DNA from 4 places in the Streptomyces sp. NBC_00203 genome. Region 3 is predicted to be linked to each of the others. Evidence: riboswitches for the same ligand, from Rfam matches in the RefSeq annotation. Region 3 holds a riboswitch; each other region holds the start of a gene.
What was found. Region 3 has a riboswitch for cobalamin ahead of OG975_RS17040 (HoxN/HupN/NixA family nickel/cobalt transporter). Riboswitches for the same ligand answer to the same signal wherever they lie in the genome.

Region 1 (7,669 bases), 1.4 Mb from region 3:
TCGACGTCGTGGCCACCGGCGTTGATGAGCCGGTGGATCAACTCGTCGCCGTTGTCGGGGTGCCCCTCGACGACGTACCCGGCGTCCCGCAGTGCGTCGAGCACCCGTACCGCCGACGCGGGCGTGTCGAGGCCGACGGCGTTGCCGACCCGGGAGTGCTTGGTCGGGTAGGCGGTGAAGACGAGCGCGAGCTTCTTGTCCGCGTTCGGCTTGTGCTTCAACTGGGCGTGCCGCACGGCGATTCCGGCGACGCGCGCGGCCCGCTCGGGGTCGGCGACGTAGACCGGGACGTCGTCCGGGCCCTGCTCCTTGAAGGAGAAGGGGACCGTAATGAGGCGGCCGTCGAACTCCGGGATCGCGACCTGCATCGCCGCGTCCATGGGGGAGAGGGCGGCGTCCGACTCGTCCCAGGCCTGCTTCGAGGAGGTGAGGCAAAGCCCTTGCAGGACAGGGACGTTGAGGTCGGCGAGCGCGCCGATGTCCCAGGCCTCCTCGTCGCCGCCCGCCGACGCCTGCGAGGCGTGCGTGCCGCCCGCCGCGAGCACGGTGGCGACCAGCGCGTCGGCCTTCCCGAGGATCTCGTACAGGCCCGCGTCCGCGCCGCGCAGCGAACCGCAGTACACGGCAAGGGCGTTGACGCCCCGCGCCTCGATCGCGTCGCACAGCGTGTCGACGAAGCCGGTGTTGCCGGACAGGTGGTGCGCCCGGTAGAAGAGCACGCCGACGGTCGGGCGGCCCTCGACGAGCACGCGCTCGCCGTGGACGCCGTACTCCGCCATCTTGTGCGGCTCCTCGAAGCCCTCACCCGTCAGCAGCACGGTGTCGGAGAGGAAGCGGGCCAGCTCGGTCAGGTTCTCCGGGCCGCCCTCGACGAGATACCGCAGCGCCTCGGCCACCACACCCGCGGGCACCGACGACTCGGCCATCAACTCGGCGTCCGGGACGGCCTCTCCGCCCAGCAGCACGGTCGGGACGCCGGACGCCTTGAGGAAGGCGAGCCCGTCCTCCCAGGCACGCTTGCCGCCCAGCAGCCGTACGACGGCGATGTCCGCACCCTCGACGAGCGCGGGCAGCTCGGCCGTGACATCCACCCGGGTCGGATTGCCGATCCGGTACGGGGCGCCGGAGGCACGGGCCGCCAGCAGATCCGTGTCGGCGGTCGACAACAACAACACTGTGCTCATGCGGGCGCTCCCGGTGGAATGAAAGGCAGTCCTGATGGCGCGCCCGACTCGATGAGCCGCCAGAGCGCGTCCGTGTCCGCGTGTTCCTCGATCAGATCGCCGAGCCGGTCCAGCTGCTCCTCGCGCAGCGCCGCGAACGACGTGTCGGCGGCCGGCACGAAACGGCGGCCCGCGGCGGCCGCCACCTCGCGCAGAAAGGCACGCCGGAACCCGTCCGACTCCAGCGAGCCGTGCCAGTGCGTGCCCCAGACGGCGCCGACCCGGCACCCGTCCAAGAAGGGTTCGCCGCCGTTGACGTCGGCGACACCATGATGGATCTCGTACCCCTCGACGTACTCGCTGAGCGCCTCGCCGACCGGCCGGGTGAGGGTCTTCTCGCGCGCGAACCGCACGCGTACGGGGAGGAGTCCGAGCCCGTCGACCTGACCGGCGCGCGACTCGACCTCGTCCTCGATGTGCTCGCCGAGGACCTGGAAGCCACCGCAGATGCCCAGCACGGGCCGCCCCTCGGCGGCCCGTCGTGCGATCGCGTCCGCGAGTCCGCGCTCCCGCAGCCACTCCAGCGCCTTCACCGTCCCCCGGGTCCCCGGTACGACGACGAGGTCGGCGTCGGCCAGCTCCTCGGCCCGGTCCACGAACCGCACGACGACACCCGGCTCGGCGGCCAGCGCGTCCACGTCCGTGAAGTTGGACATCAGGGGGACCGCGCAGACGGCGACCCGCAGGACGTCCGCGCCGACGGGTTCCGCCACGACGGACTCCCGCACGGCACCCCGCAGCGAGACGCGCAGCCCGTCCTCCTCGTCGATGCCGAGACCGTGCTGGAAGGGGAGGACGCCGTAGGAGCGCCGCCCGGTGAGACCGTGGAGCATGTCGAGCCCCGGCTCCAGCAGGGAGACATCCCCCCTGAACTTGTTGACGAGGAACCCGGCGACGAACTCCTGGTCCTCGCGCGACAGCAGCGCGACCGTCCCGAAGAACGAGGCGAACACGCCCCCGCGGTCGATGTCGCCGACGACGAGCACGGGCAGCCGCGCGTTGCGCGCGATCCCCATGTTCACGATGTCCGTCCGCCGCAGATTGATCTCGGCAGGACTCCCGGCCCCCTCACAGATCACCGCGTCATACGTGCCCCGCAACTCGGCGAGGCAGTCCAGCACGGTCCCCAGAAGGGCCTCCTGGCGCCCGCCGTGATAGCCGCGCGCGGTCATCTCACCCACGGGCTTGCCCATGAGGACGACCTGACTGCTGCGGTCGCTCCCCGGCTTGAGCAGCACGGGATTCATCAGCGCGGTGGGCTCGACGCGCGCGGCCTGCGCCTGCATGGCCTGCGCGCGCCCGATCTCGGCGCCCTCGCGCGTCACGAACGAGTTCAGCGACATGTTCTGCGCCTTGAAGGGCGCGACCTTGACGCCCTGCCGCACCAGCCACCGGCAGATCCCGGCGGTGACGACGCTCTTGCCGGCGTCGGAGGTGGTCCCGGCGACGAGGAGTCCGCCGCCCGTTCCGCCGCTCGCTCCGCCACTCATGAGGTACGCCCCTTCGCGAGAAGTCTCTGGGAGAGCAGTCGCCCGGCGGCACTCACGCCGAGGGCGAGCCAGCTCACACGCCGCGACAGCCGTACGGCCCGCTCGATGTCGTCGACTTGGACGGCGCGCCCGGTGCCGTTGAGTACGGGCCGGTGCTCGACCCGCCCCCCGTACGCGAGAGTCCCGCCGAGCCGCACCCCGAGCGCCCCCGCGAACGAGGCCTCCACAGGCCCGGCGTTGGGGCTCGGATGCTTACGGGCGTCGGCACGCCAGGCGCGTACGGCACCCCGCGGATCACTTCCGGCCGCGCTCGCGAGCACGGCGGTCAGCCGGGCCCCCGGCCACCCGGCCACATCGTCCAGGCGTGCGGAAGCCCACCCGTACCGCCGGTACTTGGGGGACTTGTGCCCGACCATGGCGTCGAGCGTGTTCACGGCACGGAAGGCGACAAGCCCGGGTACGCCGCCCACAGCGCCCCACACCAGCGCCCCCACCACCGCGTCGGAGGTGTTCTCGGCGACGGACTCGACGACGGCCCGAGCGATCCCGTGGGCGTCCAGCGCCTGGGGATCCCGCCCGCACAGATGGGGCAGCCGCTCCCGGGCCACCTCGACATCGCCGGCCGCGAGCGCGTCGCCGATCGCGCGGGCCTCGCGCCCGAGGGAGGTCCCCCCGACGACGGCCCAAGTGGCGGCGGCGGTCAGCGCGATGGAGGCGGTACGAGAGGAACGTACGGAATGGCTCGCGAGCGCCGCCAGCCCTGCGGCACCGCCCACGCACACGGCGGTGTGCAGCGCGCCCCACCCGCGGTGGTCCCGCCACAACACCCGCTCCACGGCTCCCGCGGCCCGCCCGAACGCGGCGACCGGATGCCCCCGGCGAGGGTCGCCGAGCAGCAGGTCGCCGAGGAGGCCGGCGGTGGCGCCGTACGCGAAGACGCGATCGGCACGCATCGGTTCAGCCGACCGTCGGGTCGGGCACGACCGTCGTTCGCATCACTCGCGTCGTTGGCAGGGCACTTGGGCAGCCGCGCATGGCGATATGTCCTCACTCAGGGTGTCCACGCCCTGGTTCGACGAGACCGGCGGTGAGAGTTCCTGGCTCCCGGGGACTTTCTTCCCCGGTGACAGTGGCGGGACCGCGCCGGACTCACACCGGCTTCCTCTCATGCCGCCGTACTTGGCTCGGGCAGTCCACCACGGGGTTGGAAGACCCGTCAACTTGCTGTTGACCTGCGACGGGGGAGTGTGCTGAGACCCACACCGCCACCACCCCGGCCTGCCCGCCGAGACCGACTTGTGCCGAATTCCCCTGTGGGGAGCGGCAGTCCACGGATGCGCTGATGATCACGGAGTGTAGGCATCCGAAATGTCCGCCGACGCGGAAAAAGAACCGCCCCGCTCACCGTCACCAGGAAAGGTGACCGATGAGCAGGGCGGCAAGGGTCGTGCGGTCCTCAGAGAGGAACGTGCGGTGCTCGGACCACGATCGGCCGGATGCTTCAGGCGATGATCAGGGAGATGCCGTACGCCACCGCCGCGGCGCAGGCCGCGAAGCAGACGTACGCGCCCGTGGCCGCCGCGGCGGCCGAACCGCCCTGGGCCGACTCCTTCTTGGAGAGGCCGACGACGCCGAGGGTGAAGAGGCCGACGAGGGCCACGGTCACTCCGAGGCTCACTCCGATGACGGACCCGAGGGCTGCCCAGTCGATGTTCATGCTGTTTCTTCCTTTGGGTCTCAGGCCATGGCCGACGGAGCCGACGGGTTCGCCGCGGTCTCGGCGGGAGCCGGAATGGTGGCCGTGAGGTCATCGGTGAGGCTGCCGGCCGGCGGCGGGGTCACGGCGGCGATGGCCGTGGTCACCACACCGGCGGGCTCCTCGGTCTCGTTGACGTTGGTGGCGTCGACCACCTCGCGGCGCGAGATCCGCCAGATCGCGGCGCTGGAGGCGACCAGGAAGACGGCGACGAGCGCGGTGCCCCAGTCGCCGAGGCCGGTGACCCACTCGGCGCCCGCGCCGACCAGCGCGGCGGCCGGCAGCGTCAGACCCCAGGCGATGAACATCCGGGTGGCGGTGGACCAGCGGACCACGCCGCCCTTGCGGCCGAGGCCGGCGCCCATCACGGAACCGGAGACCGAGTGCGTGGTGGAGAGGGAGAAGCCGATGTGGGAGGAGGCCAGGATGACCGTGGCCGCGCTGGTCTGGGCGGCGAAGCCCTGCTGCGGCTGGAGGTCGGTCAGGCCCTTGCCCATCGTGCGGATGATGCGCCAGCCGCCCAGGTAGGTGCCGAGCGCGATGGCGAGACCGGCGGAGAGGATCACCCAGACCGGCGGATCGGCGTCGGGGGCGATGGCGCCACCGGCGATCAGGGCCAGGGTGATGATGCCCATCGTCTTCTGGGCGTCGTTGGTGCCGTGGGCCAGCGAGACCAGGCCGGCGGAGGCGATCTGGCCGGCGCGGTAGCCCTTCGCGGTGGCCTTGGTGTCGGCGTTCTTGCTGAGCCTGTACGACAGCCGCGTGGCGAGCATCGCGGCTATGCCCGCGACTATGGGGGCCGCGACGGCGGGCAGCAGCACCTTGCCGACCAGGACGTCCCCGTGCACCGCGCCGGTGCCGGCGGAGGCGATGGTGGCGCCGACCAGGCCGCCCATGAGGGCGTGCGAGGAGCTGGACGGGAGGCCGACGAGCCACGTCAGCAGATTCCAGAGGATGGCACCGACAAGCGCCGCGAAGATCACTTCGGGCTGGATGCCGGATTCGTCGACGAGGCCTTTGGAGATCGTGTTGGCGACCTCCACCGAGAGGAAGGCGCCGACAAGGTTGAGCACGGCGGACATGGCCACCGCGACCTTGGGCTTGAGCGCGCCGGTCGAGATGGTGGTGGCCATCGCGTTGGCGGTGTCGTGGAAACCGTTCGTGAAATCGAACACGAGAGCGGTGACGATCACGATTCCGAGGAGGAGCGTGATGTGTTCCATTTACCCAGGCTTCTGTTTGACGTCAGTGGCATGTGGACCGTAGGCAACCTGGGTGAACGGAAGATGAACTGGGGCGGGCGATGGGGTGTCTCAAAGGGTGGACCGCCCCTCCGTTTGTGTCGAAGGGGCGGTCGGCCGGCTCGAACGAAGGCGGAATATCGGGCTCCGAGGGCCGTTTCTAGCCCCGCGCGAGCTTCTTGAGCTGAGTCATGGATCCGTTGAAGAGATTTTGGTCACCCGGCAGGCTGCCGCTGTTGTCGTACTGCCAGAAGGTCCAGTACGACCAGCCGGCGGGCAGTGCGCCCGCGTCCGCCGAGTCGTAGCGGGCGAGCCACAGGGCGTGGTTCGCGGCGAAGGCGCGACTGTTGCCGGTGCAGGTGTTCCACCAGTGCGTGGTCGTGTAGATCACCGGACGGCGGCCGGTCTCCCGCTTGATCTCGTCGCTGAACGCCTTGATCCAGCTCACCATCTTGGCCTTGCTCAGGCCGTAGCACTTGTGCGAGCTGTACGGGTTGTACTCGATGTCCAGCGCGGGCGGCAGCGTCCAGCCGTCCGCGCTCCAGGCGCCGCCGTTGCGCACGAAGTACGCGGCCTGGGTGGCGCCGGACGACTTGTTCGGCACCGCGAAGTGGTAGGCGCCGCGGAGGATGCCCGCGTTGCGTGCGCCGTTGTACTGCTGGCTGAAGTACGGATTGTGGTACGTGTGGGACTCGGTCGCCTTGACGTAGACGAACCGGGCGCCCTTCGCTTTCGCGCTCGACCAGTCGACGTTCTTCTGGTGCGAGGAGACGTCGTGCCCCTTGGGTCTGCTCGCTGCGTCGGCCGGGAGCGCGGCGAGAGCGGTTCCCCCGGCGGTGAGTGCCGCCACGACGCCCGCGGCCGCGAAGCCCCGGGCGCGACGACTTAACGGTTTGTGATCACGGGCCATATTTCCCCCCGGAATGGCGACGTGCACGACAAATCCCCCAGAGGTTACTGGAAGATCATCGAATGCCCGTCGATCGCCAGCCAATCGCCAATAGAGGGGGATGTATGCCCATATGCGACCTTACGGACGCCCGGGTTCCGCCCTAAAGTGCCCTCGCCTGCGGCGCGTTGACGACACTGCCTGGCAGGATCGCGCCATGGCTGAGCAGCGGCGGGACGCACGGGACATGCGGGGGGACGCACAGGTTGCGCTCGGGCGGGGCGAGTTGGACGGGAGGGGCGTGCGGGACGCGGTGGAGCGGGCGTGGGACGAGCTCGTCGCGACGGCCCGCCGGACGGTGGCCGACGGGCTGGTCGTCGGTACGTCAGGCAATGTGTCGGTACGCGTCGACGACACCGTCCTGGTCACGCCGACGGGAGTGCCGTACGACCGGCTGACGCCGGATGACGCCGTCGGTGTGGATCTCGACGGCCGGCAGGTGCTCGGTTCGCTCCTCCCGACGAGCGAACTGCCGATGCATCTGGCGATCTACCGCGCGACGGACGCGCGCGCCGTCGTCCACACCCACGCGGCGCACGCGACGGCCGTCTCGACGCTCGTCCCCGAGCTCCCGCTGATCCACTACATGGCGGGCGCCCTCGGTGGACCGGTCCGTGTTGCCCCCTATGCGACATACGGCACCCCGGAGTTGGCCGAGAACATGCTCCAGGCCCTCACCCACCGCACCGCCTGCCTCCTCCAGAACCACGGCACCATCGCCTACGGAGCCTCCCTGAACCAGGCCTACGACCGCACGGCCCAGCTGGAGTGGATGTGCCGAGTCTGGCTCCTGTCCTCCTCCCTCCCGGGCCTGACCCCCACGCTGCTGTCCCCGACCCAGGTGCAGGAGGCGGGCCTGCGCCTAGGGGACTACGGCCAGAAGAACTAGCCCGCTACACCGCCTCTGGGCCGACCTGGCCTGGTCCGGCCCTGCCCCGGCCTTCGGCTCCCGCTCCGGCCCGCGGTGCTCCGCCCACTTGGCCCGGCCTGCTCGTGCAGCAGGCCTTCCC
Region 2 (7,669 bases), 600 kb from region 3:
GCGGACAGCACGTCGATCGCCTCGGACAGCTTGCCGCTCAGGGCCAGTTGACCGCCGGTGACGTACACGGCGGCCACCACCGCCACCGGATCGCCCTGCTCCCGCGCCGCGTCGGCGCAGCGCACCGCCCAGTCCGCGGCGACCTCCAGATCGCCCTGGAGCAGTGCCACCGCGCCGCGCGTCCACAATGCGCGGGTGCGGTCGGGGCCCGGCACCGGATCGGTGGCGAGCGCCTGGTCGAGGCAGTGCTGGGCGTCGCGCAGATAGCCGCAGTGCCGCCAGAGGAAGCCGACGTCGGCCGCCATTTCCAGGGCGACGCGTCCGTCGGGTTCGGTGAGCGCGCAGTCCATGGCGGCGCGGAGGTTGGCGTGTTCGGTGAGGGTGCGCTCGCACCACGCGACCTGCCGTCCGGTGTTCCACTCGGCGCAGCCCTCGCGGGCCAGCCGCCGGTAGTGGTCGCGGTGGCGCAGCCGTACGGCGTGTTCCTCGCCGAGTGCACGCAGCCAGTCGGCGCCGAACTCCCGTACGGTGTCGAGGAGTCGGTAGCGCACCGGATCGCTTCGGTGGCGCCGCACGATCGACTGCTCGACAAGCCGGGCGAGCAGTCCGGCGATCCGCCCGGCGGGCAGCGGGCCACCCGCGCAGACCTCCTCGGCCGCGCTCACACAGAAGCCGCCCGCGAACACCGAGAGGCGGGCCCACAGCAGCCGTTCCAGCGGTGCGCACAGTTCGTGGCTCCAGCCGATGGCCGTGCGCAGTGTCTGGTGGCGCGGCGGTCCTTCGCCTTCGCGCGCGGCGAGCAGGTCGAGCCGGGACGGCAGGCGTTCGCCGAGGCGGCCGTGCAGCTGGGCCAGCGAGAGCTCGGCGAGCCGGACGGCGGCGAGTTCGATGGCGAGCGGGATGCCGTCGAGGCGGCGGCACACGGCTTCCACCGTGCCGCGGTTGGTGTCGTCGAGCGTGAATCCGGTGTCGGCGGCCCGGTCGGCGAACAGGGCCACCGCGTCGTCGGCGACCGGCAGCGGGTCCAGGCACAGCACGCGCTCGCCCGGCAGGCCGAGCTGCTCCCGGCTGGTGACGAGGATGCGCAGCCCCGGCAGGACCGGCAGCAGCGCCTCGGCCAAGGCCACACAGTCCGCGAGGACGTGCTCGCAGGAGTCGAGGACCAGCAACAGCCGCTTGCCCTTGGCCCATTCGGCGACCACCTCGGTGACCGGACCCGTCGACTGGTCCGCGAGCCGCAGCGCCTCGACGACGGCCAGGCCGACCAGGCCGGCGGTGTGCAGCGGGGAGAGCTCCACCAGCCACACGCCATCGGGGTACGCGTCCCGGACCCGGCCCGCGGCCCGCAGGGCGAGCCGGGTCTTGCCGACCCCACCGACCCCGACGAGACTCACCAGCCGGTCGATCCCGACCCCGGGATCCAACTCCTCGTCCAACCAGCCGAGTTCATTCCGCCGCCCGACGAAACTTCGTGTCTCCGGGGGCAGATTGCCGGGCCGTCCAGCGGTCGTCTTGTCGGACACACCGACCAGTCTGACCGGATCACGCTTCCGCGTTGCCCGCTCCGGCAACTCGGACAGAAAGGCCGCAGCACCCCGTCACTTCCGGGCACCTTTCGACGAGATGCGATCAACTCCCTGTTGGTGACGGTGGGGAGGGCGAAATTCGGAGATTGTCGGGTGATGGGCGAGAGGGAGCAGGGGGAACGGATGGCCGCCAGGGGCGGAGGCGGTGACGGTGGGAGCGACCCGACGGCGGGCAGCCGTGGGAATGACCTGATCGCGAGCAGCCGCGGGGACGATCCGACCGCGAGCAGCCGCGAGGGCGACCTGACCGCGAGCAGCCGCGGAGACAACCTGACCGCGGGTGCCGGGAGGCAGGTGCGGTGGCCGGTGCCGGCGCTGCCTGTGCTGGTGCTGGTGCCGCTGGTGGCCTGTCTGGCGATCGCTGTGCCGGATCTGCTCTTCGACCGGGTGCCGCCGCTCATCATGCTGCTGCTCATCGGCCCGCTGCTGGCCTGCGTCAGGCTGGGCGTCCGGCACACCGTCCTGGTCTGCTGCTGGTCCGCGGTACTGGGCCTCGCGATGGGGCTCGGTGACGGCACCGTGCGGACCTTCGCGTTCGGCGTCCACTGGAGCGGGCTACTGCTGGGCTGCGCGCTCACCGTGTACGCGGCCCGGCAGCGCGAGCGGCTCGTCGCGGCACTCGCCCAGGCCCGCGAGGTCGCCCGGATCACCCAGGAGGCGATCCTGCGGCCCATCTCCCGCACCCTGGGCGGCACTCAGGTGTCCACCCGCTACCACTGCGCCGCCCGCGAGTCGACGGTCGGCGGCGACCTGTACGACGTGGCGGTGACACCGTACGGGCTGCGCGTGCTCGTCGGCGACGTACGCGGTCACGGCCTCGACGCCCTCCGGCTGACCGCCGACACCATCGCCGGCTTCCGCGAACTCGCCTACACGGCACCCGACTTGACGACCCTCGTCGGCAGTCTCGACGCTCGCCTCACCCCGGAGCTGGGCCCCGAGGACTTCGTCACCGCCGTGCTCGCCGAGTTCGCGCCCGGCGAGGTCCGGCTGGTCAACTGCGGCCACCCGGCACCACTGCGCTCCGGCCACCGCATCGAACTCCTCGAACCCCTGGTTCCCACGCCCCCGTTGGGACTGCGCCCCGTCCCGCGCCAGTACCGCGTACGACTCCAGCCCGGCGACCGGCTCCTCCTCTACACCGACGGCCTGACCGAGGCCCGCGACCCGGAGGGCGCCCCCTTCCCCCTCCTCGGCGAGGCCGCGCTCGCCCTGCGCGAACCCCTCCCCGACGAGGCCCTGCACGCCCTGTACACCCGCCTGATCAACCACACCGGCACAGCACTCGCCGACGACCTCGCCCTGGTCCTGTGCCAGCCGGTGGAGACGACCGTGCCGGTACGCGTGCCGTGAAGCACAGCTCTGCTCTGCTCTGCTCTGATCTGCTCTGCTCCTGCTCCTGCTCCTGCTCCTGCTCCTGCTCCTGCTCCGTGAAGCCGAAGCAGCCTAGGAGTGCAGCAGCGTACGGATCAGTTCCTCGGCGTCGCCCAGGAGTTGGACCTCGCGCACGCTCATGGTCGGATTGACGGCGCGCCGGGCCCTCGCCTCCGCCAGCCCGTCCTCCGTCATGTACGCCGCGTTGCCGTCGAGCATCGCGGCGAGCGTCTCGTGCGCCACCTCCGCGTGTGGCTCGTCCCCGACGGCCACCTGGGCGAGGATCACGGCGGACGTACCCCAGTCCAGGCCGGGCGGGCCCTCCTCGGCGTTGGCCCAGTCGATGACCTTCGGGCCGTCCGGGGTGAGCATCACGTTGTCGGGGTGCAGGTCCAGGTGCAGGACGCGGACGGCGGGGTCGGCGGAGACCCGGGCGGGCACGGCGTGCAGGGTGCGCAGCAGCCGGGCGAGGGTGAGGCCGGCCTCCTCGGCGGAGAACAGTCCCGCGCCGAACGCCTCCAGCATGGTCGGCCCGGACAGCCGCTCCATCACCAGGTCGGTCCGGGTCGCCGCCCGCACGCCCGGCACCGGATAGCCGTGCCCTCGTACGTGTTCCATGACCGCGGCCTCGGCGGTGGCGTCGCCCCATCCTTCGCGGTCCCGGCGCAGGACCCACGCCTCGTCGATCTCGTAGACGTCCGCGGAACGCCCCGAGCCGAGCAGTTTCCCCATACGTCCCGCTCCCCGCCCTGTTCCCCGCCCTGTTCGCATGCGCCGAACCTAGCCGTACGCACACCCGGCCTCACAGGCGGCTCTCAGGGGCTTCCCTACGGGCCGGTAGAGTGAGCGCGTCGTCATCACACCCGTACGGGGGGAAGCCGGTGCAAATCCGGCGCTGACCCGCAACCGTGAATCACCTGCCAGGTGGTGAGCCGGATCGCCTCGCCCGGGACGTGACCGGCTCGTGCCGTCGGCAGCCCGCCGACGGCCGGCACCGTCGAGGTATACGGAGCCGGAGCCGCTCGGGCCAAGTCTGCGCCCGGTGCTGCCCGGCTCCCCAGGGGAGAGTCATGATTGTTCGCCGCAGCGCCGCGGTACTGGCCGCCACCGCCGTGATCGGCACGGCCTTCGCACCGGCCGCCCTCGCGGCGGACTCGTCCCCGTCCCCCTCCGCGTCCCAGGCGATCCCGTCGGGCCTGTACGGCTCCACCGACCCCACCTACGACGGTGTCTGGCGGCAGTCACTCGCGCTGCTCGCCCAGGACACCGTGGGCGTCAAGCCCGCGGCGAAGGCCGTCGACTGGCTGACCGGGCAGCAGTGTGCGAGCGGGGCGTTCGCGCCGTACCGCGCCGACGCGACCGCGAAGTGCGACGCCAAGACGATGGTCGACACGAACAACACGGCCGCCGCCGTGCAGGCCCTGGCCGCACTCGGCGGGCACGACACCGAGACGGGCAAGGCCGTGGCATGGCTGAAGTCCGTGCAGAACAAGGACGGCGGCTGGGGGTACGTCGCGGGCGGGGCCAGCGACGCCAACTCGACGTCCGTGGTGATCGGCGCGCTCGCGGCGGCCGGGGAGAAGCCCGCGAACGTCTCCCAGGGCGGCAAGTCGCCGTACGACGCACTCGTGACGCTGTCCATCGCGTGCGAGGGCGAGGGCAGCGGCGGCGGGTTCGCGTTCCAGCCCGACAAGAAGGGCAAGCTGGCGGCGAACGCGGACGCCACGGCGGCCGCGGTCCTCGGCTCCCTCGGCAAGGGGTTCGTGACGACGCACGGGAAGACCTCGACGTCCGGTTATGTGTGCGGCGCCACGGAGAAGCTCACGCCGGCGGAGGCTGCCCGCAACGGCGCCTCCTACCTCTCCAACGCCCTCAACGGCACCCCGTACCTGAAGTCGGCGATGCCCGGCGCCAAGGACCAGCCCGACTACGGAAACACCGCCGACGCGGTCGTCGCGCTCGCCTCCGACGGCTGGACCGAGGACACCCAGAAGCCCCTCGCCTGGCTGGAGAAGAACTACGGCGCCTGGGCGGCGAAGGCCGGACCGGCCGCGTACGCCCAGCTGATCTTCGCCGCCCACGCCACCGGCACCGACCCGCGCGACTTCGGCGGCGCGGACCTCGTCAAGCAGCTCGGCGCGACCGGTCCGGCGACGGACGCGTCCGACCACTCGGCCGCCGCGAGCGACGAGAAGAAGGACGAGAAGAAGAAGGACGACGACAAGGGACTCGGCGTCTGGTGGATCGTCGGCGTCGGTCTCGTCGCGGGCATCGGCATCGGCTTCCTGATCAGCGGCCGCAACAAGAAGCAGCAGCTGTGATACGCCGCCGTCGGACGCCCGCGCCGGCCCTGGCTCCGAGTCGTGCCGTGACCCTGAGTCTTGCCTTGGCCCTGCTGCTCCTCGTACTCGGCGGGGCGGGGCAGGCCCAGGCGGTCGGCTACCGCTACTGGTCCTTCTGGGACCTGACCGGCGGGAAGTGGACGTACGCCACCCAGGGCCCGTCCACCGCGCGGCCGTCCGACGGCGACGTCGAGGGCTTCCGCTTCGCGATCAGCGAGGACTCCCAGCACGCCGTACAGCCGCGCGGAAACCGGGACTTCGCCTCGATCTGCGCCAAGACGCCCGCCCAGCAGGGCAAGAAGCGCGTGGCCCTGGTCATCGACTTCGGTACGCCCACGGACGCACCGTCCGGCGAAACCCCGCCCACCCCGCGCACGGCCTGCGCGAGCGTCCCCTCGGACGCCCGCGCACGGCCTGCGCGAGCGTCCCCTCGGACGCGACCACGGCCGAAGCCCTGGCCTCGGTCGCGAAGCCCCTCCGCTACGACACCAACGCCCTCCTGTGCGCCATTGCCGGCTACCCCCAGACAGGCTGCGGCGACCAGGTGACCAAGCCGACGAATGCCACCGCCCACCCCCACCAGACCAAGCCGGCCCACCACGGCCCATCAGTAGGCCTGCTGGCAGGTGCGGCGGCGGTAGCCCTCCTGGGCGCCGCAGCAATCTGGCAGGCCCGCCGCAACCGGCGCTGAGGCAGGGGTGACCCCAATGACACCGGCCGACCCCGACCGCCCAGCCTTGACGCCGACGCCGACGCCGCCTCCCGCTGCTGCTGTGGGCAATCGTCCCGCAGGGCGGGACGGGTGGGCACAGCCACCAACGCCGGGTGCCGTCCCAGCCCAACGCCCACCGCACCGCCGCACCCGCACCCGCACCCGCACCCGCACGCCGGAGGCAACCCGCACCAACTCCCTCCACCCCGGCGCCTGGTGGATCTGGGCCCTGGGCCTGGGAACAGCCGCCTCCCGCACCACGAACCCCCTCCTCCTAGCCCTCCTCATCGGCGTAGCCGGCTACGTGGTGGCCGCCCGCCGGACCACCGCCCCCTGGGCCCACTCCTACACCGCCTTCGTGAAACTCGGCGTCACCGTCCTGGCCATCCGCCTGGCCTTCGCCGTCTTCCTCGGCTCCCCAATCCCCGGCACCCACGTCATCGTCACGCTCCCGGAAGCCCCTCTCCCCCACTGGGCCCAAGGCATCCGCATCGGCAGCCGCGTCACCGCCGAAGGCCTCGTCTTCGCTCTGTACGACGGCCTGAAACTGGCCACGCTCCTGATCTGCGTAGGCGCGGCGAACGCCCTCGCCAACCCGGCCCGTCTGCTGAAGTCACTCCCCGGCGCGCTGTACGAGGCAGGCGTGGCGGTGGTCGTCGCGCTGACCTTCGCCCCGAACCTGATCGCGGACGTCCAGCGCCTGCGTGCCGCACGGCGCCTGCGCGGCCGCCCGGACAAGGGCCTGCGCGGCCTGCTGCACGTCGGACTCCCGGTCCTGGAGGGCGCGTTGGAGCGCTCGGTCGCCCTCGCGGCGGCGATGGACGCGCGCGGCTACGGCCGCACGGCCGAGGTCCTGCCCACCGTCCGCCGCACCACCGCCGTACTGACGCTGGGCGGCCTGCTCGGCGTCTGCGCGGGCACGTACGGACTGCTGACCGAGGAGGGCGGCAGCTACGGCCTGCCCGTGCTGCTGGCCGGGCTGGCCGCGGCGCTCGGCGGCCTGTGGCTCGGCGGCCGGCGCTCACTGCGGACGCGGTACCGCCCGGACGCGTGGGGCGCACGGGCCTGGCTGGTGGCGGGCTCGGGCGTGGCCGTGGCGTCGCTGATGGTGGCCGCCGCCTCGTACGACCCCGTCGCGCTGCGCCCCGGCGTCGTCCCGCTCGTGGCCCCCACCCTCCCGCTCTGGCCCGCGGCGGCGATCCTCCTCGGCCTCCTCCCCGCCTTCGTAGCCCCGGCGCCGCAGCGACCCCGGACCCCCGCGCACCCCTCACCCCTTAAGGAGCCCTCATGATCCGCTTCGAGGATGTCTCCGTGACGTACGACGGAGCGGCCGAACCCACCGTCCAGGGCGTGGACTTCGAGGTCCCGGAGGGTGAACTGGTCCTCCTGGTCGGCCCGTCGGGCGTCGGCAAGTCGACCGTCCTCGGCGCGGTGAGCGGACTCGTCCCGCACTTCACCGGCGGCACACTCCGCGGCCGGGTCACGGTCGCCGGACGCGACACCCGCACCCACAAGCCGCGCGAACTCGCCGACGTGGTGGGCACGGTGGGCCAGGACCCGCTGTCCCACTTCGTGACGGACACGGTGGAGGACGAACTCGCGTACGGCATGGAGTCGTTGGGCCTCGCGCCGGACGTGATGCGCCGCCGTGTGGA
Region 3 (7,669 bases):
ACTGCACCAAGGGCGGCGTCGACATCACGGCGGCCAACGAGGGCGACGAGGCGTTCACCTTCGAGCTGATGGACGTCGAGCACACCATCGCTGCGGGCAAGTCCCAGACGGTGACCATTCCGCTGCAGGAGGACCAGGCGTACGACTTCACGATCGACGGTCCGAACGGCTTCACCGAGCGGTTCAAGGGCGTCCTCGACTGCAAGACCCAGGGCGGCGCGAACGACATCTCGACCCAGACGGTCAGTGAGCCGAGCCCGGCGACGGTGGGCGGCACCTCCGGCGGGGGCACCGACCTCGCCGAGACCGGCGGCTCCAGCGCGACCCCGGTCATCGCGGGCGTGGCCATCGCCCTGGTCGTGATCGGCGGCGCGGCGGTGTTCTTCGTCCGCAGGAAGAACGCGCCGACGCAGGACTGAGCAACACGGCACCTTGGCAACTCAACAGTGAGTGACCGCACCACGGTGACTCCGTGAGCCCGCGGCCCCGGCCCGCCTCCCAGGCGTTCGGGGCCGCACCCTTGTCCGGATGGCCCTGTCCGGATGCCTTGTCCAGATCCCCTTTTCGATCCCGGTGCGCCCGGGAGCGGCTCAGCCGGCGCCGGACGCGCAGTGTTCGAGCAGTTCGGCGGTCGGACCGTCGGTCACCCGATAGCGCACGACCCGCCCGTCCTTGTCGCCCTCGACCACCCCCGCGGTGCGGAGCAGACGCAGGGCCTGGGACACGGCGGCGTCGTTCATGCCGGTCGCGATTGCGAGGTCGGAGACGGCGAGAGGGCCCGCCCGGTGGAGGGCCAGGAGCAGGGCGAGGCGACGCGGGTCGGCGAGGAGGGAGAAGCGGTCGGCCCAGGTGCGTACGTGCCCGGGCTCACCGATGGCGGCGACGGCGTCGCAGACCCGGTGGCCGTCGATGGTCCGGCGGTCGGCCCGCTCGGCGGGGACGAGATGCATGGGGCCATCTTCGCAGGCGACCCCGGGACGCACGCCGCCGTCTCCCCGCCCGTCTCCGATTCCCATTTTGTCTCCGTCTCCGTCTCCGTCTCCGTGTTCGCCTCGGTCTCCGTCTCGGTCTCCGGAACGGCCAGCGCGAGCAGCCGTATGTGATCTTCAATACCTGCGTAGCTGTGCAGCTTTGCAGGAGACCCCGGCCACGCCTACGGTTGGCGGGCCGTGGTGTTCGGGAAGACCGGTGACGGCCCCTCAGGGGCCCAGACCGGAGCGGCCCTCGCCACTGTGATCGGGGAGTTCCCGTCCCGTGCCGCCTTCGGGTGGCGCCACTGGCCGCGAGGCCGGGAAGGCAGGGCCGGGCGCGTGCACCCGTCAGCCAGGAGACCGGCCGCGGCATCTCACGAAGTGATCCACGAGGTGCTGGAGCGTGACCGCATGACCCTGCCCACGCAGTCGTCCCCATCCGCAGCCGGCTTCCGCTGGCGGCGCGAGGACACCGTGCGGACCGGTGTACTCCTGGCCGTGATCGCGGCGCTGCACGTCGTCGCGTTCGGCATCCTGTTCCTACTCGTGGTGCCGGAGCACTACGAGGTCGGCTCCAAGGCGTTCGGCATCGGCCTGGGCGTCACCGCCTACACCCTGGGCATGCGGCACGCCTTCGACGCGGACCACATCGCCGCGATCGACAACACCACGCGCAAACTGATGGCCGACGGCAAGCGGCCGGTGTCGGTGGGCTTCTGGTTCGCGCTCGGGCACTCCAGTGTGGTGGTCATCCTCGCCGCGCTCATCGCCGGAGGCACCCAGCTGGCCGGGCGGATCATGAACGAGGGGTCCAGTACGCACCAGGTGCTCGGTGTCATGGGTACGACGATCTCCGGGTCGTTCCTCTACCTCATCGCCGCGCTCAACCTCGTCGCGCTCATCGGGATCCTGCGGGTCTTCCGGGCGATGCGGGCCGGTACGTACGACGAGGCCGAGCTCGAACAGCACCTGGATTCCCGGGGGTTCATGAACCGGATCCTCGGCCGCTTCACGAAGTCCATCACGCGGCCCGGGCAGATGTTCCCGCTGGGCTTCCTCTTCGGCCTCGGCTTCGACACCGCCACCGAGGTCACGCTGATGGTGATGGCGGGCAGCGGTGCGGCGGCCGGGCTGCCCTGGTACGCGATCCTCTGCCTGCCGCTGCTGTTCGCGGCGGGGATGAGCCTGTTCGACACGCTGGACGGCACGTTCATGAACTTCGCCTACCAGTGGGCCTTCTCCAACCCGGTACGCAAGGTCTTCTACAACCTCACCATCACTGGCCTGTCCATCGCGGTGGCCTTCTTCATCGGCACGATCGAGCTGGTGGGCGTGCTGCACGACAAGCTCGACCTGCGCGACGCGGTGACCGGCTGGATCGCGGGGCTCGACATGGACAACGTCGGCTACATCATCGTCGGCCTGTTCGTGGTCGTCTGGGCCGCGGCCGTGGCGTACTGGCGGCTGGCCAAGGTCGAGCAGCGGTGGGCAGTCCGCCCCGCCGGCGGGAGTTGAGACCGGCGGGGCGGCAGCCGCGTATCGGCTAGGAGCGGGCGCTACGGCCGCGAGCGAGGGCGAATCCGGCCGCGGCCAGACCGAGGACGCCGACGATCAGTCCGGCGATGCCCAGACCCCGGGCCGTCGAGTCGCTGCTCGACGCCGAGCTCTTGGCCGCGGCAGCCGGAGACGAGCCCGAACGGGACGCCGTACCCGAGCCCGACGACGAGTCCGAGGTGGAAGCCTCGTCGGAACCGTCCTCCCCCGCATCCTTGGCGGTAAGCGTGAGCACCGGCGCCGGGTTCTCCGGCTCCTCGCCGCCCTTCGGCGTCTCCTCGATCCAGCGGGCGACATTGCCGTCCGAGTAGGTCTGCAGCGTCTTGAAGCTCAACTCGTCGGTGTTGTCCGGGAGCTGACCGAAGGCGACGTCGAAGTCCTGGTACTCGCCGTGGCGGATCCTGCCGCCGGTCCAGGTGATCTCGGAGACGGCGTCGGTGATGGTGCCGTCGTCCGTCTTGATGGGCGTCTTGAGCTTGGTGGTCGTCACCTTCGCGGTCCAGCCCGCCTGGGGCGTGACCAGGACGCCCAGGACCGGATGGTCGGTGGGCAGGAAGACCTGCACCTTGGTGGTGCTGGCGGTGTCCTCCTCGTTGGGGACGCGGAAGGTCAGGACTCCGTCCGTGGCGCCCTTGGCGTAGCTCTCGGGGTGGACCGTCACATGCGCGAAGGCCGCGCCCGCGGCGGTCAGGACTCCGACCGTGGTGAGGGCGGCGACAAGGCCGGCTCGGCGCAGGGTGGTGCGGATCGGGGACATCAGGGGAACTCCGTACGAGTGTGGATGCGGTCAGGGCATGGAGGCGAGCCCTGCCGGCGGTCCCCGACGGGAGACGGCGTGCCGCAGCAACAGCTGCCGAAGTGGCCGCGGCGCCACGTGATTCCGGGATACGACGTCCCGGCGGGCCCGTGTGTGAGACGGTCCCGTCCGTACCCGCCACCACGCCGCGAGCCCCGGTACGAGTGCCACGGCCCGCCGCAGCAGGGACCACAGCGCGGCTTCGCCGCGCCGCAGCCACCAGGTCGCGAGCAGGGCGGCGGCCACATGCGCGGCCGTGGCGTGGGGCGTCAGGGCGTGGGTGTGCGCGCCGGTCATGTGCGCCCCGTGCATGTTCATCGCCATGCGCGGCCGAGCGGCCTCGAACCCGAGGTGGAGTCCGGCCTGTGCGGCCAGCATTCCGCCGCCGATCCCGAGCAGCGACCGCTCCCGGCCGCCCAGCAGACAGCCGGCCGCGAAGACGGCGAGCAATCCAGCGCCGTCCGCCCAGAGCGGCGGTGCCTCCCCCGTCGCCAGCCCGTGCCCCCCGCCGGCCAGCAGCACGCACAGCACGGCGAACACCGCCGCGCGCAAGCTCCGTACTGCCAGGGACGCACTCATGGAGCCCAGATACTGCCACGGCGAGCGAGCGGGCGTCGCGGCTTCCGGAGCAGCCGCCTCCTCCCGGGTGGCGCGGGCGGCCCAGGGGGCGTTGCCGTCGCTCGGGTAAGGTCCGGTTGCCCCTGGGGGACCTGACATGCGACTTCGCTGTGCCGTGCTGAACGACTTTCAGGGCGTCGCGACCGAGATCGCAGACTGGTCGCCGGTCGCGGGCGAGGGGGAGGTCATCAGCTTCACCGAGCGCTTCCCCGGCGAGGACACGCTGGCCGCCGCCCTCGCGGACTTCGACATCGTCGTCACCTTGCGCGAGCGGGTGCCCTTCCCGGCGTCGCTGCTGGCCCGGCTGCCACGCCTGAAGCTGCTGATCGCCTCCGGGATGCGCAACACGATGATCGACTACGCGGCCGCCGAGGCACACGGCGTGACCGTGTGCGGCACTCCGAGTACCTCGACTCCGCCGGTCGAGCTGACGTGGGCGCTGCTGCTCAGCCTCGCGCGGGGCATCGTCACGGAGCACAACGCACTGCGATCGGGCGGCCCCTGGCAGAGCACCGTCGGCGCCGATCTGCACGGCCGCCGGCTCGGTCTGCTCGGACTCGGGAAGATCGGCGGCCGGGTGGCCCAGGTGGGCCTCGCCGTTCTACCCACAGGTTTAACCAGATCTGCCCACAGGCGGCTCTACGCGTATCGGTAAATCCTGCTGTGATCCTCCAGCTCGTCCGGTGTCACGCCCCACGGAGGCATCCCCTCGTGTCGTGCGACGACCCGCCCGTGCTGCCGGTTGACCGGACCCGGCGGCCGCGCGGGCAGATAACGGGCACCCCGGTGCCGCTGCCGCCAGCGCGACCACTGGAAGTCCACGAAGGCGTGGTGCAGCCAGAAGACGGGGTCGTTGACCGAGGCGCCCCCGAGCATGGCGCCGCCGACCCAGCGGTGGACCCGGTTGTGATTGCGCCAGGCGGCACTGCCGGATCCGCGCCCCCACCCTTCGAGCTTGTTGCGGAAGCCTTCGGTGGACGTGGAGTTCCAGGGGTCCTTGTCATAGACGGGGTCCGCCAGCGCCGAGTCCAGCTCACGCTTCGTGGGCAGCTCGATCGGGTTGTCGCGGCGGCCGAGGTCACGGGTGAGGAACTCACCGTCGGTCACCCCCTCCTTGACGGTCCACTTCCCGTGCGCGTAGGCGAAGGGCCCTGTCATGACCTGGCGGTCAAAGCGCCGCCCGTTGCCCCCGAGCAGGTCCTCGGTCCAGGGCGCGGAGGACAGTGTCCGATCCCGCGTCCAGTCCCAGTACGGCACGCTCACCCCGGAGTCCACCCGGCGCAGCGCCCGCTCCAGCTCCAGCAGGAACTGCCGGTGCCAGGGCAGGAAGGAGGGCGCCATGTGGGCCGTACGCAGCCCGCCGTCGCCGTCCGAGACGTAGTACGCGATGTGCGTACGGACGAATTCGTCGTACTCGCCCCTGCGTTTGACCTCCAGCATCGCGGCGACGAAGCGCCGCCGCTCCGTGCGCGTCAGCGTGCTGACGTCCTTACGCGTGTACGCCATGGTGATGGCTCCCCTCCCCGTGCCTGCCGCGCAGTTGCTCCGAGGGGCCCAGTTCGTCGACGGCCGCGCGTGCGGCGGCGAGCGCGGTCGGATACGACTGGTAGTGGTCGACCATGCTCATGTAGGTGCCGTCCGCACGGCGCATCAGAGTCAGCGGCCGCCCGTCCACGGTGACCCGCCACTCACCGCCATCGGACGGGGCGCCGCCCGCACCCGTCTTCGCACCGAGGATGCGACGGCCGCGGTACACCTCGTCGAACGAGAAGTCCCCGGGCCGCGGCGCCCGGGAGGCCGTGAGGACCGGTGCCAGTGCCACGGCGACGGCCGACGCGAGGAGACCGCGCGTCATCTCCCGCCGGGTTCCACGCACGGGGGCCACGACATGCGCCGGCTCCACCGGCTTCGGCGGACGCGCCAAAGCCCCGCTCGACGTCCCGCCCGCTCCCTGGCTCGACACTCTGCTGACGAACAATGCTCTCTCCTCGGCGGATTCGGTCGGGATCAGTAGTCGGGTTCAGCGGTCGCGCTCTTTGGCCGGGTTCGGTGGGCGCGTCCGCAACGCACGACGTCCGACCTCCGACGTACGCCTGCGGTTGCGGCTACTTCCCCGGCCCCATGGCCACGTTCGCCCCGGGCGCCATCTGCAGCAGCGGCGTGAGTACGGCGGCCTCGGGGGACTCGAGGACTCCGAATCCGTAGCGCGTAACGATCCTGAGAACACCTTCAGTTCAAGATCTCCCAGACGGGCCCCATGGTCAGCCGGTCCAGAAATCCCACCATCGAGTCAGGATCAACATGCCGATAATGCCGATGTGCAACAGCGGCAGGACCCAGGTGAATTCCCCGAGAAACCTCTTCAACCAGCCGGGTGCGGGCAGAATTTCATTTCGTACGTTGAACGATGTCACGTACCAGAACATGAGGATCGTGGCGACCCACGCCAGACAGCACCACAGGCACAGTGAATTGATGCGATACAGCGACTCGAACTGCAGCCACGTGCAGAATCCGACACCGAAAAGCGTGCCCGCGTCGAAGGTCAGCCAGTACCAGTGCGGAAAGGCCGCACCGGCCAGCAGGCTCACGCCGACGCAGATGACGATGCCGTACGCCACCAGGCCCAGCATCGGATTGGGGAACCCGAAGGCCGAGGCCTGGTCGCTCTTCATGATGTTGCCGCAGGAGACGACCGGGTTCAGGCTGCACCCCGGCACGAAGCCCGGGTCCTCCAGCAGCTTGAACTTGTCGATGGTGATGACCCACGAGGCGAGCAGCCCGGCCGCCCCCGTGATCACCAGCAACAGGGCGAACGCGCGGCTGCCGCCCACGGCCCGCACGGCCGCACCGCCGCCGTCCGCCACCCCTACCGCGGCGGACGACATCAGCTGCACAGACTGCGCGCGGGCAACAGCACGTGCGCCGCGCTGAGCAGGACCTCCTCGTCGCCCGCGAAGGCGGCCAGGCTCTCCGGCGCGACGGGCTTGCCGGGCTCGGCCTCCGGCCAGGGGCGGGTGGCGAACAGGAAGTAGGCGTAACCGCGTTCACCGACCGCGGCGAGCCACTCCGGCGGTACGACGCACTGGGCGTTGAGGTACGGCATGGTGACGACGGCCTGCCCCGCCTCGACGAGGAGGGTGAGCGGCAGGTTCGGCTGCCGGGAACCGTCGAGGAGTGTGTCACCGACGGGCAGACCGTTGCTCCGCAGCAGTTGCTCGATGGCGACCGTGGAGGCCTCCGGGCCGCCTTCGCCGTCGCCCAGGGAGTAGGCGAGGAGATAGGGCATGTCGCCCTCGGGGGCTTCACCGCTGAAGGCCATAACGGCCAGCGTGCCGAGATCGGCGGCCCTGAAAGGGCGCGTGGCGCTTGAAGTTGAGTTCACCGCGGAACCTTATCGACGCACCCGAACGGATTTCGCCGCTTCCTCACTCGGTCGGGCGACAACCGGGCGGGCGACCACACGAACGAGGGATGCGCCTCGAACAACACGAAGGGCCGACTCCGCCGGGTGCGGAATCGGCCCATTCGGTCTCTGCACGACTTCGGTCTTAGCGCGACCTCAGTCTTCGTACGAACTCAGTCTTCGTACGACGTCACTTATTGGCACACTTGTTGCCGAACGCGGGGTTCAGCGCGCCGATGATGTTGACCGTGCTGCCGCACAGGTCCACCGGAATGTTCACGGGGACGTGAATGACATGGCGGAGGAACACCAGACCCCGCCCGC
Region 4 (7,669 bases), 2.8 Mb from region 3:
ACGGCTCGGCGACGAAGTCGACCCCGCTGCGCTCCGCTGTGGCGGCCCAGCCGCGGGGTATGCCGCTGGAGGCCATCCCCACGGAGAGGACCAGGACGCGCCGGCCACCGGCGACGGGGACGATCGCGGGACGTTGGGCCTCCTCGGCGTCCCGGCCCGCCCCCGCCGAGCGAAGACCCGCGTCCGCCAGGGAATCGAGGGTCTCCTCCAGCCCGCGGCGGCCGTAGTCCAGCACATGGTTGTTGGCCAGGGCGCAGACATGCGGACGGGCGGCGGCCAGGGCGGGCAGGTTGGCCGGGTGCATCCGGTAGTGGACCTCTTTGGCGGGCGCGATCTCGTCGTTCCGCGTGACGGCGGTCTCCAGGTTGAGGATCCGGGCGTCGGGCGCCGCCGCGTCGAGCACGTCCAGAGCGTCGCCCCACGGCCAGGGGAAGCCGACCGGCTGGGGAATCATGCCGTTCGCCGCCTCGGCCAGCTCCACATAGGCGCGGGCGTCCTTGATGTACGACTCCGGCAGCTTCGGATCGCCGGGGTGCGGAAGTATCTGGTCGACTCCGCGGCCGAGCATCACGTCACCGGCCAGGAACAGCGTGACGAGGTCACCGCCCATTCCTCCAGGCTAGGCCGGTCCGGCGGGTATTGCTTCCGGGCCGCGAGCACACCCCTGACCAGGGATTACCGGAAACCCCCTGAACCGAGCGGGGCTCCCAGCAATCCGGTGAGCAGGGCGTCGGTCGCCGGGAGCAGCAGATGTCTGCCCTCGGGCGCCGACTCCAGGCCGACGACCAGGGCGAGGCAGATGTCGGCGGCCTCGGCGGGCTCGACGCCGGCCAGGGAGTCCGCCTCGGCGAAGAGGGTGATCAGGAGGCGGCGCAGTTCGCCGGTGAAGTCGTGGCAGATGTCACCGAACAACCGGGCCTTCGCGTCGAGGAGTTCGGCCGTGTGCGGGGAGTCCCCGGCCAGTCGGCCCACCAGGTCGAGCTTGGCGGCGAGGACGCCCCGGACGCGTTCGGTGTGCGGGGCGTCCTCGGTGGCCGCCTGCCGGGCCCGGCCGAGCGCCTGCTCGTGCAGGCGTCCGGCGAGGCGGCGGAAGGCGTCGTCCTTGCCACGCACGTACTGGTAGACCGCTGACCGGGACACGCCCATGGTGGAGGCGATGTCGTCCATCGTGGTGCGCCGTACGCCGTACCTGGTCAGGCACTCGTAGGCGGCGTCGAGGACCTCGTCGAGCCGGTCGGTGGCCATCGTCAGGCCAGCTTCTTCAGCAGCTCTGCCGCGAGCGGGGCGGAGGAGGACGGGTTCTGGCCGGTGACCAGGTTGCGGTCGACAACCACCTTGGGGGCCCACGGCTCGCCCTCCTGGAAGTCGACGCCCGCCTCGACGAGCCTGTCCTGGAGCAGCCACTTGGCCTTGCCTGCGAGACCCGCCTGGGTCTCCTCGGCGTTGGTGAACCCGGAGACCCGGTAGCCCGCGAAGGCGTTGCCGCCGTCCTCGCGGGTGGCGGCGAGCAGCGCGGCCGGGGCGTGGCACACCACACCGAGCGGCTTGCCCGAGTCGAGCGCGAGGGTGAGGAGCCGGCCGGAGTCGGCGTTGACCGCGAGGTCCTCCATCGGGCCGTGGCCGCCGGGGTAGAAGACGGCCGCGTAGTCGTCCAGGTCCACTTCCTCCAGCTTGACCGGCTGCTGGAGCTCGGCGATCGACGCGAGGGCGTCGGCGATCCGGTCGGCGCCCTCCTGCCCGCCGTTCACCTCGGGCGCCAGGCTTCCCCGGTCCACGGTCGGCACGACGCCGCCCGGCGTGGCGACGACGACCTCGTGACCCGCGGCCTTGAAGGCCTCGTACGGGGCGACGGCCTCCTCGGCCCAGAAACCGGTCGGGTGCCGGGTGCCGTCGGCGAGCGTCCAGTAGTCGACGCCGGTCATCACGAAAAGGATCTTCGACATGGTGTGTTCTCCGGGGGAGCGGGCCCTGACGGACCTGGGGAGCGTTCTTGGCCGTACGCCCTGACGTTCTGCGCTCAGATCGTCAGGGCGGCGATGTGCTCGACGGTATGCGCGTCGGACATAGGTGACCAATAGGGAACCCGCTTGCAGGCATAGGGAATCCAATGCCACTCCGGGAATACGGCGGGCGGCTCTGCCCCGAGGCTGGACGCCGCGAACACACGCGATTAATGTCATCCGCACCTAGACAACTGGTTGAGTAGAAGAGGTGGGCGTGATGCATTCCTTCCGCAAGGCCGTGGAGGCCGGAGACTTCGCCGCGATCGAGGAGATGCTGGCCGAGGACGTGGTGTTCACCAGCCCCGTCGCCTTCAAGCCCTACCCGGGCAAGGCCATCACCGCGGCCATCCTGCGCGGCGTCTCCCGTGTCTTCACCGACTTCCGGTACGTACGCGAGATCGCCGGCGCCGACGGCCGGGACCACGCGCTGGTCTTCGAGGCGAAGGTGGGCGACAAGCAGCTCACCGGCTGCGACTTCCTGCACTTCGACGAGGACGGCCGGATCGACGACTTCATGGTCATGGTCCGCCCACTGAAGGCGGCCCAGGCGCTCTCCGAGGCGATGGGGGCGCAGTTCGAGCGGATCTCGCGGGAGGCGGCGGGCGCGTGAGGGACGACGCGCCCTGATGGCGTACGGGTCAGCCCGGCTCCCCGAGCGGGCGTCCCGCGCGAACGTTCCAGCGACCCGCGCGGCCGCTGAACTCCGTGGCGGTCAGCGGTGGCACGTCGACGCGCCAGAAGGCCGACTCCGGCGCCCCCAACACCCGTACCACCAAAGCCCGTACGACCTCCGGCTCCACCACGGCGACGGTTCGCCCGGTGACCTCGGAGGCCGTGTCCAGCCAGCCCGCCACCCGGTCGCAGAACGCCCGCACCGACTCCCCGTCGTGCGGCGCGGATCCGGGATCGGCCAGCCACTGTGCCACCGCCTCCGGCTCCTTCGCGCTCACCTCGTCGAGGGTCGCCCCGCGCCAGCGGCCCACGTCCACCCCCGCCAACTCCGGTGCGTCCTCAGGGGTGTCGAGGCCGAGCGCGCCCGCGGTCTCCCGGCACCGCACGGTGGGGGAGACCCACGGCCGGGCCGCGGCCGGAACACTGCCCGCGGCCGCCCGCGCGAGCCGCAGCCCCGAGGCATCGACCGGACATCCGTCGTCGAAGCGGGCCTCGCGCAGTGCCTCGCTGATCGCCGCTGAGATCAGGATCACTCGGCTCGTCATACACATCCACTTTCCTGTGCGAAACCCTTGTGCGGTACGGGAACCGGCCACGCGGCCGGGCGAGGGGCGCACGCCGTGCTCCTCATGCGCCCTTGGCCGAATCCCCGCCACGCGGTACGGTCTCGTCGATATTGACGACGGTTCGGCGGAAGTCCGGTGGAAATCCGGCACGGTCGCGCCACTGTAAGCCCATCAAGAACCACTCCCGCCAGGGGTGGTGAAGGTCGAGCAAGTCAGACCCGCGGCCGTCGTCCTGTGCACCACCACGATGGGACGCGAGTTCCCCAGGAGGTTCTGCCCCATGGCGCAGTCCGTCGCTCAGCCGACCGTTACCCCCACCGCCGTTCCCGCGAAGCTGCCGATCGGCGCGATCGCCCCCTGGGCGGTCTTCTTCGGCATCCTGATGCTGGTCCTGCTCTACTTCGTCGGCGCCGAACAGGGCGCCACCTCCCTCGTGTCCGGCGAGAACGTGCACGAGTGGGTGCACGACGCCCGCCACCTCCTCGGCTTCCCCTGCCACTGACGCCGAAGAGGAAACGTACGAGCTCATGAATTCCGCAACTGTCAGAAACCTCCTGGTGCGTGGCATGCTCGCGGGTCTCGCCGCGGGCCTGCTCGCCCTGGTCGTCGCCTACTTCCTGGGTGAGCCGCGCGTGGACTCGGCGATCGCCTACGAGGAGGCGCACTCGCACGAGCACGGCATGGAGATCGTCTCCCGCACGATGCAGTCCACCGGCGGTCTGGCCACCGGTGTCCTCGTCTACGGGGTCTCGTTCGGCGGGATCGCCGCCCTCGCGTACTGCTTCGCGCTGGGCCGGATCGGCCGGTTCGGGCCGCGCGCCAGCGCGCTCCTGCTGTCGGCGGCGGGCCTGCTCGCCGTCTACGTCGTGCCGTTCCTGAAGTACCCGGCCAACCCGCCGTCCGTCGGCGACCCCGACACCATCGGCAGGCGCACGACCCTGTACTTCCTGATGATGGTGCTCAGCGTGCTGCTCGCCGTCGCCACGGTCATCCTGGGCAAGCGCCTCGCGCCGCGCCTGGGCAACTGGAACGCGACGCTCGCGGCGGGCGCGTTCTTCGTCCTCGCCATCGGCCTCGCGTACGCGTTCCTGCCGGCCGTCAACGAGGTCCCGAAGGACTTCTCCGCCAGCCTGCTCTGGCAGTTCCGCCTCGCGGCCCTGGCCATCCAGCTGACCCTGTGGACCGCCTTCGGTCTCGTCTTCGGGGTGCTGGCGGAGCGGGTACTGGCTCCACGACCGGCCACCGTGCGGGAGAAGGAGCCCGCCGCGGAGGCAACTCCCGTCGCTCACTGAGTGGTTGAAGAAGGGCGGTCCCGGTCCTCGGCCTGGGGCCGCCCTTCTCGTTCAGATCAGCCGCTCGAAGCCGTCCAGCATCGCCGTGAGGCCGACGTCGAAGTGTTCGTCGATCTCCGTGTCGTCGGCCGCGCGGGCGAGGACGTTGTACGCGGGCGACTCGGGCGCGGGCTTCTTGCTGCGGCTCTGCGAACCGAGCCGCACCACCGCCAGGCTCAGCGCGTGCCCGATGGTGAACTCGCGCAGACAGCGAGCGATCTGCAGGGCGTGGGTCGGGGTGAAGCCCCTGGCCTGAAGCAGCTCGATGATCCGTACGCCCGTGTCGATCGACGCACGCGAGCGCACCGGACGGGTCGCGAAGACCGAGACCGCCTGCGGATGGCGGAGCAGCGTGTCGCGCAGCCGCAGGCAGTACTGCTCGGCGACCGCCCGCCAAGTGCCGTCCCAGGGCAGCGAGTCGACGTCGAGCTCGTCGAAGAGCGCCTCCGCGATGCCGTCGAACAGCTCCTCCTGGTCCCGGAAATAGCGGTACACCGCCATCGGGTCGACCCCGAGCCCCGCGCCGAGCTTGCGCATCGAGAAGTTGCCGAGGCCGTTGGCGTCGATCAGGGCCAGTGCGGCGGCGGCGATGTACGTCCGGTTCAGCGCCGGTCTGACGCGCGGGGACGGCCGTGTGTCCGCCGCGCTGCCCTTGTCGGTCTTCATGAGGAGAGTTGGTCCAGAATCGTGGTCAGCCGCTGGGTGAATTCCTCCGGAAGCTGCTGGTAGACCGTGTGGCCTCCGGGGAACTCCTCGCATGCTACGCCGAGCAGTTCGCCGAGGACGTGAGCGGGACGGTAGTAGGGGCGCCCTTCGCTGTCGCGGCCCGTGGCGAGGCGCCAGGGGATACCGGCGTTCCGCAGAGCCTGGAGATCGGGCTGGTACGCGAAGCAGAACTCGGGCAGCTCCCGCTCGATCAGCAGGGCGGAGTTGCCCAGGATGCGGGACATGGTGTCCGGCTCGCGTCCGGTGACGCGGCGCACGGAGCCGCCGGTGGCCAGCAGGAAGCGCGAGGTCGCGGCGATCACCGCCTGGCCCCGCGGGGACACGAACATCCGTGGCGGCTCGGGCATCGTCATCGCTCCGAAAGCCGCCGCCGCCCGCAGCGGTCCCTTCTCCCGGCCGAGCCGCTCGATGTCCTCGATGGCCAGGCGTTCGGGGCTGTCCGCGGGCAGCAACTGCACGAGCGGCGGCTCGTGCGCGACCGCGCCGAGCAGGCGCTGCGCGTGACGTGCCAGCAGTTCCAGCACGATGATCGCGGCGCTGCTGGTGCCGAAGACATGGGCCCGGTCGATGCCGTAGTGGTCCAGGACCGCGATCACGTCGTCCGCCTGCCGGGCCACGTCCACCGGCGCCGAGGGGTCGGCGAACGGGCTGCGCGAGTTGCCGCGCCGGTCGAAGGTGATCACCGTGAACCGCTCGGCGAGCAGCGGTACGACGTCCTCGTACACACCGGCGTCGCCGCCACCGCCCGGAATCAGCACCAGAGCGGGCCCTCTCCCGACCCGCTCCGTGTGCAGTCGCGCACAGGAAACCAGGACGGTCCCCGTGCGTGCGGCGCCCACTTTTTCACGAGTCGACTCGTGACCGCTCATCTGTGTTCTCATTTCACTTCTGGCCTTGCGATGTGATTGTGTCTACGTCGTAGTTCGAGTCTACGGTGTAGGTACCAATTTTTCGAATGGGGGATTTCCAGTCATGAGCGCGGAAGTCGCGGACGGGAACACCACGTCGCCCACGGCGGACGGACGGGCCCGCAGAAGGCGGGCGTACGGGCGCGTGTACGCGGTGCTGATGTACGTCGTGGCCCTGGCGTACTTCGGACAGGCGGTGCTGGCCGGCCAGTTCATGTCGGGCAGCTACGACGCGCTGCGCTGGCACCAGTACGGGGCGACCTTCACCGACGTACTCCTGTTCTGTTCGCTGGTGACGGCGGCCCTGCTGCGCTGGCACGGCAAGGGAAGACTGTGGCCGTTCCTGGCGGCGCTCACCCTGCTGCTGGCCAATCAGGCCCAGAACGGTGCGGGGGCCGCCCGGCTGCTGTCCCTGCACATTCCACTCGGCGTCGCGATGATCGCGGGCGCGTTCCTGGTCGCCCTGCGGGTACGGCACGCCGGTGAGCCCGCCGACACCGGGACCTCCGCGTGAGCGGGCGCGTCTCCCGGCGCTCCCTGCTGCTGGGCACCGGAGCCGCCGCCCTGACCATCGGCGGATCGGCCGTGCTGGCCTTCGGCTTCCGCGGTACGACATCGACCGGCACCCTGCTGCGCAGCCAGGTCCCGCTGCCCGAGGCGTTCCGGAAGCCGCTGACTGTGCCGCCGGTGCTGAAACCCACCAGCTCGGCCGGCGGCACGGACACGTACGAGATCACCCAGCGCGAGGCGACCGCCGAGATCATCGACGGCCTGCGCACCCCGATCTGGGGGTACGACGGAATCTTCCCCGGCCCGACCCTGGTCACCCGGCGCGGCCGCCGAACCGTCGTACGGCACCGCAACGAACTCCCCGTCCCCACCGTCGTCCATCTGCACGGCGGCAGGAACGCCCAGCGGCACGACGGCTACCCCACCGACCAGATACTGCCGACGAGCGGAGCGCACATGAGCGCGCACCACGGCGGCGGCGATGTCAGCCACGGCACGCGCACCTACGAATACGACACCGACCAGCGCGCGGCCACCCTCTGGTACCACGACCACCGGATGGACTTCACCGGCCCGAGCGTGTGGCGCGGCCTCGCCGGGCTGCACCTGATCACCGACGACGAGGAACGGGCCCTGCCGCTCCCCGACGGCGACCGCGACCTGCCCCTCGTCATCATGGACCGGTCCTTCGCGGCGGACGGCGGCCTGCGCTATCCCAGCGTCGACAAGGACCTGGTCAAGACGCCGGGGGTGACCTCCGGCTACGAGGCGGGCGTCCTCGGCGACGTCGTCCTGGTCAACGGAACTCCCTGGCCGTACAAGGAAGTCGACGCCGTCCGCCACCGGCTGCGCCTGCTCAACGCCTCCAACGCGCGCCGCTACCGGCTGCGCCTCGACCCGGCCCCGGACGGCGTGCACGAGCCGTTCGTGCAGGTGGCCTCCGACGGGGGGCT

Region 1: it holds a riboswitch for cobalamin, as region 3 does, so the genes downstream of both, OG975_RS11065 (cobalamin biosynthesis protein) here and OG975_RS17040 (HoxN/HupN/NixA family nickel/cobalt transporter) in region 3, are expected to answer to the same signal.
Region 2: it holds a riboswitch for cobalamin, as region 3 does, so the genes downstream of both, OG975_RS14480 (prenyltransferase/squalene oxidase repeat-containing protein) here and OG975_RS17040 (HoxN/HupN/NixA family nickel/cobalt transporter) in region 3, are expected to answer to the same signal.
Region 4: it holds a riboswitch for cobalamin, as region 3 does, so the genes downstream of both, OG975_RS04570 (CbtB-domain containing protein) here and OG975_RS17040 (HoxN/HupN/NixA family nickel/cobalt transporter) in region 3, are expected to answer to the same signal.

What each region holds. Positions count from the first base shown of each region.
Region 1 is NZ_CP108126.1:2,390,320-2,397,988, reverse strand. It holds gene cobN (cobaltochelatase subunit CobN) at 1-1,184, opposite strand, end outside; gene OG975_RS11070 (cobyric acid synthase) at 1,181-2,713, opposite strand; gene OG975_RS11065 (cobalamin biosynthesis protein) at 2,710-3,666, opposite strand; cobalamin riboswitch at 3,785-3,926, opposite strand; gene OG975_RS11060 (hypothetical protein) at 4,215-4,430, opposite strand; gene OG975_RS11055 (anion permease) at 4,451-5,692, opposite strand; gene OG975_RS11050 (lysozyme) at 5,871-6,620, opposite strand; gene OG975_RS11045 (class II aldolase/adducin family protein) at 6,817-7,548, shown strand.
Region 2 is NZ_CP108126.1:3,179,939-3,187,607, forward strand. It holds gene OG975_RS14465 (ATP-binding protein) at 1-1,523, opposite strand, end outside; gene OG975_RS14470 (PP2C family protein-serine/threonine phosphatase) at 1,710-2,939, shown strand; gene OG975_RS14475 (phosphotransferase family protein) at 3,033-3,692, opposite strand; cobalamin riboswitch at 3,775-3,925, shown strand; gene OG975_RS14480 (prenyltransferase/squalene oxidase repeat-containing protein) at 4,031-5,281, shown strand; partial or broken gene OG975_RS14485 (SCO2322 family protein) at 5,311-5,993, shown strand; gene OG975_RS14490 (energy-coupling factor transporter transmembrane component T) at 6,010-7,305, shown strand; gene OG975_RS14495 (ABC transporter ATP-binding protein) at 7,302-7,669, shown strand, end outside.
Region 3 is NZ_CP108126.1:3,780,869-3,788,537, forward strand. It holds gene OG975_RS17025 (Cys-Gln thioester bond-forming surface protein) at 1-419, shown strand, start outside; gene OG975_RS17030 (winged helix-turn-helix domain-containing protein) at 591-950, opposite strand; gene OG975_RS17035 (hypothetical protein) at 945-1,103, shown strand; cobalamin riboswitch at 1,128-1,355, shown strand; gene OG975_RS17040 (HoxN/HupN/NixA family nickel/cobalt transporter) at 1,383-2,486, shown strand; gene OG975_RS17045 (YcnI family protein) at 2,515-3,282, opposite strand; gene OG975_RS17050 (hypothetical protein) at 3,313-3,900, opposite strand; partial or broken gene OG975_RS17055 (NAD(P)-dependent oxidoreductase) at 4,037-4,537, shown strand; gene OG975_RS17060 (tyrosinase family protein) at 4,579-5,445, opposite strand; gene OG975_RS17065 (tyrosinase family oxidase copper chaperone) at 5,429-5,794, opposite strand; gene OG975_RS17070 (vitamin K epoxide reductase family protein) at 6,201-6,827, opposite strand; gene OG975_RS17075 (DUF5949 family protein) at 6,827-7,324, opposite strand; partial or broken gene OG975_RS17080 (chaplin) at 7,536-7,634, opposite strand.
Region 4 is NZ_CP108126.1:943,686-951,354, reverse strand. It holds partial or broken gene OG975_RS04595 (CapA family protein) at 1-610, opposite strand, end outside; gene OG975_RS04590 (TetR/AcrR family transcriptional regulator) at 676-1,245, opposite strand; gene OG975_RS04585 (type 1 glutamine amidotransferase domain-containing protein) at 1,248-1,943, opposite strand; gene OG975_RS04580 (nuclear transport factor 2 family protein) at 2,221-2,613, shown strand; gene OG975_RS04575 (histidine phosphatase family protein) at 2,642-3,220, opposite strand; cobalamin riboswitch at 3,321-3,485, shown strand; gene OG975_RS04570 (CbtB-domain containing protein) at 3,522-3,743, shown strand; gene OG975_RS04565 (CbtA family protein) at 3,769-4,533, shown strand; gene OG975_RS04560 (TetR/AcrR family transcriptional regulator C-terminal domain-containing protein) at 4,585-5,238, opposite strand; gene OG975_RS04555 (alpha/beta fold hydrolase) at 5,235-6,167, opposite strand; gene OG975_RS04550 (hypothetical protein) at 6,271-6,720, shown strand; gene OG975_RS04545 (multicopper oxidase family protein) at 6,717-7,669, shown strand, end outside.